One region of the Caballeronia sp. LZ065 genome, then DNA from elsewhere that is predicted to be linked to it. Evidence: riboswitches for the same ligand, from Rfam matches in the RefSeq annotation. Region 1 holds a riboswitch; the other holds the start of a gene.
What was found. Region 1 has a riboswitch for thiamine pyrophosphate ahead of thiC (phosphomethylpyrimidine synthase ThiC). Riboswitches for the same ligand answer to the same signal wherever they lie in the genome.
Positions count from the first base shown of each region.

Region 2: another riboswitch for thiamine pyrophosphate. It lies ahead of QCE63_RS13750 (FAD-dependent oxidoreductase); the one in region 1 lies ahead of thiC (phosphomethylpyrimidine synthase ThiC).

Region 1 covers NZ_JARUXV010000001.1:1,325,973-1,329,541, forward strand. Annotated here, with positions in the region: gene thiC (phosphomethylpyrimidine synthase ThiC) at 1-1,776, opposite strand, end outside; TPP riboswitch at 1,957-2,098, opposite strand; gene QCE63_RS06040 (EamA family transporter) at 2,349-3,290, shown strand.
Region 2 covers NZ_JARUXV010000001.1:2,973,612-2,977,180, forward strand. Annotated here, with positions in the region: gene thiE (thiamine phosphate synthase) at 1-286, opposite strand, end outside; gene QCE63_RS13740 (thiazole synthase) at 283-1,089, opposite strand; gene thiS (sulfur carrier protein ThiS) at 1,128-1,325, opposite strand; gene QCE63_RS13750 (FAD-dependent oxidoreductase) at 1,342-2,490, opposite strand; TPP riboswitch at 2,713-2,837, opposite strand; gene QCE63_RS13755 (ABC transporter ATP-binding protein/permease) at 3,113-3,569, shown strand, end outside.

The DNA.
Region 1 (3,569 bases):
CATCGAGCAGAAGTGCGCGACCTTGGCCGAATCCTTCGGCAGAGTTTCATCGTGGAATTCGCGCGCCTTGTCCGGATCCAGGCCCAGGTTGAACTGGTCGTCCCAACGGAATTCGAAACGCGCCTTGGACAACGCGTTGTCGCGCACCTGCGCGCCCGGATGACCCTTGGCCAGATCGGCCGCGTGCGCCGCGAGCTTGTAGGTGATGATGCCTACCTTGACGTCGTCCTTGTTCGGCAAGCCGAGATGCTCCTTCGGCGTGACGTAGCACAGCATCGCCGTGCCGAACCAGCCGATCATCGCCGCGCCGATGCCCGACGTGATGTGGTCATAGCCCGGCGCGATGTCCGTCGTCAAGGGCCCGAGCGTGTAGAAGGGCGCCTCGTCGCACCATTGCAGCTGGAGATCCATGTTCTCCTTGATGAGCTGCATCGGCACGTGGCCCGGACCTTCGATCATCACCTGAACGTCGTGCTTCCACGCCACCTGCGTGAGTTCGCCGAGCGTCTTCAGTTCGCCGAGCTGGGCTTCGTCGTTGGCGTCGTAGATGGAGCCGGGACGCAGGCCGTCGCCGAGCGAGAACGAGACGTCGTACTGCTTCATGATTTCGCAGATGTCTTCGAAGTGCTCGTAGATGAAGCTCTCGCGATGATGCGCGAGACACCATTTCGCCATGATCGAGCCGCCGCGCGACACGATGCCCGTCATCCGGTTGGCGGTCAGCGGCACGTATTGCAGACGCACGCCGGCGTGGATCGTGAAATAGTCGACGCCCTGTTCCGCCTGCTCGATGAGCGTGTCGCGGAAGATTTCCCAGGTCAGGTCTTCCGCTCGGCCATTGACCTTTTCGAGCGCCTGGTAGATGGGCACCGTGCCGATCGGCACCGGCGAATTGCGGATGATCCACTCACGCGTTTCGTGGATGTGCTTGCCGGTGGAGAGGTCCATCACGGTGTCGCCGCCCCAGCGGATCGCCCAGGTCATCTTGTCGACTTCCTCGCCGATTGACGACGTCACCGCCGAATTGCCGATATTCGCGTTGATCTTCACGAGGAAATTGCGGCCGATGATCATCGGCTCGCTTTCCGGGTGATTGATGTTCGCCGGGATGATGGCGCGCCCGCGGGCCACTTCCTCGCGCACGAACTCGGGCGTGATCGCCTTCAGCGCGTCCTTGCCGAACGCCGCCGCGCCGAACGCCTGGCCCGGATGCTGGCGGCCCATCATGGCGGCCAGCTTCTCGCCGTTCGGGCCGCTCTGCTTCAGGCTCTCGAGGTATTCGGCGCGCCGCTGGTTTTCGCGGATCGCGATGTATTCCATCTCCGGCGTGATGATGCCGGCGCGCGCGTAGTGCATCTGCGAGACATTCTTGCCGGCGAGCGCACGGCGCGGCTGGCGATGCAGGCCGGGAAAACGCAGTTCGGCGGTCTTCGCGTCGGCGGCGCGCTCGCGGCCGAAGTCGCTGGAGAGGCCGGCGAGTGCTTCCGTGTCGCCGCGCTGTTCGATCCATGCGCCGCGCAGCGCGGGCAATCCCGAACGGATGTCGATCTTCGCATCCGGGTCCGTGTACGGGCCGGACGTGTCGTACACGTAGACCGGCGGATTCTTCTCGCCGCCGAAGCCGTCGGGGGTATCGGACTGGCTGATTTCGCGCATCGGCACGCGGATGTCGGGCGTCGAACCGGTGACGTAGACCTTGCGCGAGTTCGGCAGCGGCGCGATGGCGGCGGCGTCGACGACGGCGTTTTCGGACAGGAACTTGGGATTGGCATTCATGTGCTGTTTCTCCTTGTGACAGAAGTGAGCGCTCGCGCGCTTGCTTCCGTCCCATGCGAAGCAATAGGGACGATATTTTTTCAGCACGAGCGATGACGCTGCCCGGGCTGACTCAGGAGCTAGACAGGAGGAACGAGATGGAAAGGAACGGGCTCGGAAGAGGTGGCCGGATGCGGCAGGCCATGGAGCCCGAACGCTTCCCTGCGCTGGCATTATCCAGATCAGGTTCAAAGGGTATTTCTCACCCACGCCGCACGAAGCGGTTCGGCCCTGTCAGGCCGGCCAAACCGCGATGCGCAACGCAGGACCCCCGCGTTAGCAGCCGTGACATTACACCGCGGCGTGGCGTCTTGGCAACCATCGGCGAAATCCTTCGAACGGGCAGGGCGCTTACTGCATAATGGCGGGCGCCGCAAATTCCGGGTTTTCCCGGGGCGTTTGCGGACCTTCCTGCGTACTCCGTCTATCCCGCTTTTCCTCGTTCCGCCATGCCGTTGAGTCTGGTTTTCGCCGCAGCGCTTTCGCCGGTTTTTGTTTCATCGATCCGGCGCGCAGCCGTCGCGGAGTAACGCATGTCCGCGCTTCCGCCGCCGCGCCTGCCATTCAGTTTTCCCGATCGTTTTCCGTTCCGTGCGCCGCGCTCCTTCAAGGGGCAGGTCGTGCTTGCGCTGGCCGTCGTCTATCTCGTGTGGGGCTCGACGTATCTCGGCATTCATCTCGCGCTCGAATCGTTTCCGCCGCTGTTGCTCGGCGGCCTGCGCAACCTGTGCGCGGGTGTCGGGCTCTTCGCACTCGCCGTGCATCGCAAGGCCGTGTGGCCCAGTGCGCGCGAAGTGCGCAATGCGGCGATCGTCGGCACCTTGCTCGAGGGTCTGTCGAGCGGAATGATGGCCTACGGCATGGGCACCGTGGGCACCGGCACCGCCGCCGTGATGGTCGCCACCGTGCCGCTCTTTGCAACCCTCTTCACCGCGCTGTCGGGGCGGAGCGTCGCGCGCGGCGAATGGCTCGCGGTGGCGCTCGGGTTGATCGGCATCGTGTTGCTGAATCACGGCGATCCTTCGGCGAGTTCCACGGTCGGCACGCTCGCCATCCTGTGCGCCGCGATCTTCTGGGCAGGCGGCGCGCATCTGGCGGGCCGCCTGCCGCAGCCGACCGACCTGCTGATGTCCACGGCGCTGCAGATCGGGCTGGGCGGGCTCATTGCGACGGGCATCGCCTTCGCCGCCGGAGAACGCCTGACGCATGTCAGCCTCGGCGCGGGCGTCTCGTTCCTGTACCTGATGCTGATCGGTTCGATGGTCGCCTATGTCGCCTACAACTTCCTCATCCGCCATACCAGCACGATCGTCGCGACCAGTTGCCTGTATGTGAATCCGGTCGTGGCCGTGCTGCTCGGCGCGCTGCTGCTGGGTGAGATCGTCACGCGCTGGACGGTCATTGCCACCGTCGTGATCCTGCTGTCGGTCGGGCTGTCGTTCTGGTTCGATCACCGCCGGCGCGGGCTGCGCTGAACGCTTGCATTGTGTAAAAACCACCATTCCGTGCGGTACGACGCGTGAAGTCGGCAGCCGCACGCGCGTTCCTGCCCGGCTCTTCCGAACAATTCCTCTAACTAATCCCGAAGCCTTGTCACGCAAGGGCCCGCATCGCGTATGCGAGCCGCGCGCACCGACCCGGGGCATGGGCATTGCTCATTGCTGGCACCGGAATGCGCGGCCTGGCTTGCGCCGCCGAAACCGGCAAGGAAGGAAAACAGAAGGTCGGTCCGCGAGATGGAAGGGGTAGACATT
Region 2 (3,569 bases), 1.6 Mb from region 1:
GCGCGCCTTCCAGTGCGAAACGCTCGCCGCCCCGGCGCAGCACCGTGCGCTCGTCATGGGCGTCGAGCACGGTCGCGCCCTGCTTCGTCAGGCGCTCGGCGTCGGCGTCGCGCGCCTCGGTGAACACGATCAGGTCGTTCGCCTGCGGCGTTTCGGGCGCGGTCAGGCAAATGCGCCAGCGCGTTTCGGCAACGGGCCAGTCGCCGAGCCGGGCGCGGATACGTTCCGCGACCTCGACCAATTCATCCGCCGGCGGCCAGAACACTTCGCGGTTCAGGAGACTCATGCCGCACCTCCTTCCTGATGCCAGAACGGCATGCCGACCACCGGCGTGCTCGCCTGCGCGCTGTCGCGCTCGGCCATCGGTCCGGCGAGAAACGCGGTGCGCCCCGCCTCCACGCCCAGCGCAAACGCCCGCGCCATCTGCGGCGGAAAGGTCGCCTGAGACACCGCCGTGTTGAGCAACACGCCGTCGAAGCCCCATTCCATCACCTGACTGGCGTGCGACGGCACGCCGAGCCCGGCATCGACGATCAGCGGCACGTCCGGCAGACGCTCGCGCAACGTGCGCAGCCCGTACGGATTGGTCACGCCGCGACCGGTGCCGATCGGCGCGCCCCATGGCATCAGCGCCTCGCAGCCCGCGTCGAGCAGGCGCCGGCCGATCACGAGGTCTTCCGTGCAATATGGCAGCACCTTGAAGCCGTCGCGGATCAGCTTCGACGCCGCCTCGACCAGGCCAATCGGATCGGGCTGCAAGGTGTAGTCGTCGCCGATCAGTTCAAGCTTGATCCAAGGCGTCTCGAACACTTCGCGGGCCATGCAGGCCGTGGTCAGCACTTCGTCGACGCTCTGGCAGCCCGCCGTGTTCGGCAGCAGCGCGACGCCGTGACGCTTGAGGACGTCGAAGAAGCCGGCCTCGCCGGTCTCGGACTGCCGCCGCAGCGCGACGGTCACCATGCCGGGACGCGCGGCGTCGATGGCATCCGACAGCGATTGCAGCGACGGATAACGCGACGTGCCGAGCAAGAGCCGGCTCGGGAAGGACTGGCCGTAGAGCGTGAGCACGTCGGCGGTCTGTGTGGTCATGATGGGATCCTTCGATTCTTCGAGTTGCGTCATGCGACTCAGCCGCCCGCGACGGGCGACACGACGTCGAGCCGGTCGCCGGCGGAAAGCGTACGGATGGCGTGCTCGCCACGCGCGACGAACTGGCCGTTGAGCGCGACCGCGAACGGCGGCCTCGCGCCGAACGCGGCAAGCGCCTCGCCCACGGTGGCGGCGTCGGGCAGCTCAAAGGCGCGCTGATTGATGTGGATGTTCATGGCTTTCGTCTCTTGTCTAGTGCGACAGCGCCGGCGTGGAGACAGCGGCGGCGTGCAGCAGTTCCGGCCAGCGCGCGGCGTGACGATGTTCGTCGAAGCTCGCGTGGCTGGCCACTTCGCCGGCGATGAGGGCTTCCGCCAGCCGGCACGCGGTGTCCGCGACTTCGGGCGCGATCATGAAGCCGTGCCGATACAGCCCATTCACGCGCACGGTCCGCGCTCCGTCCCAGACGATGGCTGGCCGGTGATCCGGCAAGGTCGGCCGGCAGTGGGCGTTGAGTTCGAGGATGCGCGCCTCGCCAAAACCCGGATGCACGGCGAACGCGGCGCTCAGCAGTTCGAGCGCGGACCGCACGCTCACCGGCGACATGTCCTCGCCTTCGACTTCAGTCGCGCCGATGACGTACAGATCGTCCTGCTTCGGCGCGATATAGAGCGGATAGCGCGGATGCAGCAGCCGCACCGGCCGCGACAGCCCGATGCCCGGCGCGTGCACCCGCGCCACCTCGCCGCGAATCCCGCGCAGCGCGGGCCAGGCGGGCTTGCCGCCAAGGCCGCGGCAATCGATGATCCAGCGCGCGTCGGGCATGGCATCGACGCAGGTGTTCCAGTGCGTGCGCACGCCGCGCGCCGCGAGTCCGGCGGCCAATGCGGCGAGCGCCTGGCGGTTATCGAGTTGACCTTCGTTCGGCAGCAGCCAGCCTTGCACGAAACGCGAGCCGAGCGCCGGTTCCGCCTGCGCGACCTGGGCGCCGGCCAGCTTGATGAAGCCGCCGTCGAGCAAGCCGGCGGGCGAGTTGGCGCGCAACCGGCGTTCGAGCAAGGGCGCCTCGGCGCGATCCGCGCCATGCCAGACGACGAGCGTACCGTTGCGCTGGAAGAAGACCGGCTCGGGCAACTGCGCGATGAGCCCCGGCCAGCGTTCGAGCGATGCCGCGCCGAGCCCGACCACGAGCGGTTCCGCGCTGGCGGCCTCGGCGAGCGGCGCCAGCATCGCGGCGGCCACCCAGGCGGCCGACTGCGTGCCGAGCGCGTCGCCGCGCTCGAAAAGACTCACTTGATGCCCCGCGCCCGCGAGCTGCCAGGCCACGAGCCGGCCGACGAGCCCGCCGCCAATCACGGCGAAATCCGCCTGGGGGCCGGCGGTCTGATGGATTCTGTTCAATTCGATGTCTCCTATCGGCCGGCACGGCATATGAAGCGCGCATACGAGGCCTATGCTTGACGCTGCATCAGAAGGAGAAAGGCAGAATGGCCCGATCCGTCTGTGCAGGCGCTGCGGCACATCACAAGGACGACATGGGTGGAGAGACCGGCCCGGCTGCGAATGCGCGCCGGACGGAAAAAGACAAGGTGCGGAAGAAACTGGAGGAATGGCGCGGGTGTCGCGCGTTCTCCGGAAACTTCCCTCGCCGGTATTACCCGGATCGGGTGCAAAGGGTCTCTCTCAGCCTCGCTGCGTGAGGGCCGGTTCCGGCCGTCGATGCATGCGAAGCACCCCTGTTTCGTCGAAGGTCATTAGACCATGAAAGGCGAATGCGCTGCAAACCGGGATTGCGCCCTGCTTTTTTCCTGCGCAGCGGCACTCTGGCACAATGCCGCGAACATGGTTCAGCTGGCGCGCGCGCGAAATTAAGTGAGCATTAAGGCAGACCCGGAACAATTTGCAGGCCCGAAACTGGCTGCCCGGAAGACAAGGCCAGGCCGCAGCCGGCCGCACCGCGCAGCAAGCCCGTCGCGCGACCACGCAACAATCGCCGCCCCAAGGGCGCATCGGCAGGAAGCTCATGATCGACACCCGTACCGAAAATACTCAGCAGAAAGCCGACGAAGTCTCGGCGTGGAGCCTCATCAAGCCCTATTGGGTTTCCGAGGAACGCGGCTTCGCGTGGGGCCTGCTCGTGGCGATCATCGCGATCAACATGACGGTCGTGTGGATCAACGTGCGGCTCAACAGCTGGAACGCGGACTTCTACAACGCGCTGCAGAACAAGAACGTCAAGGATTTCCCCCACCTGCTGCTGATCTTCACCGGCCTCGCCTTCGCGTACATCCTGCTCGCGGTGTACGGACGATATCTGCGGCAGATGCTGGCGTTCCGCTGGCGTCAATGGCTGACGAACAAGTATCTCGAACAATGGTTCGGCGAAAAGGCGTTCTACCGTATCGAACGCGACCGGCTCGCCGACAACCCTGACCAGCGTATCAGCGACGACCTGCAATCCTTCGCGACCACGACGCTTT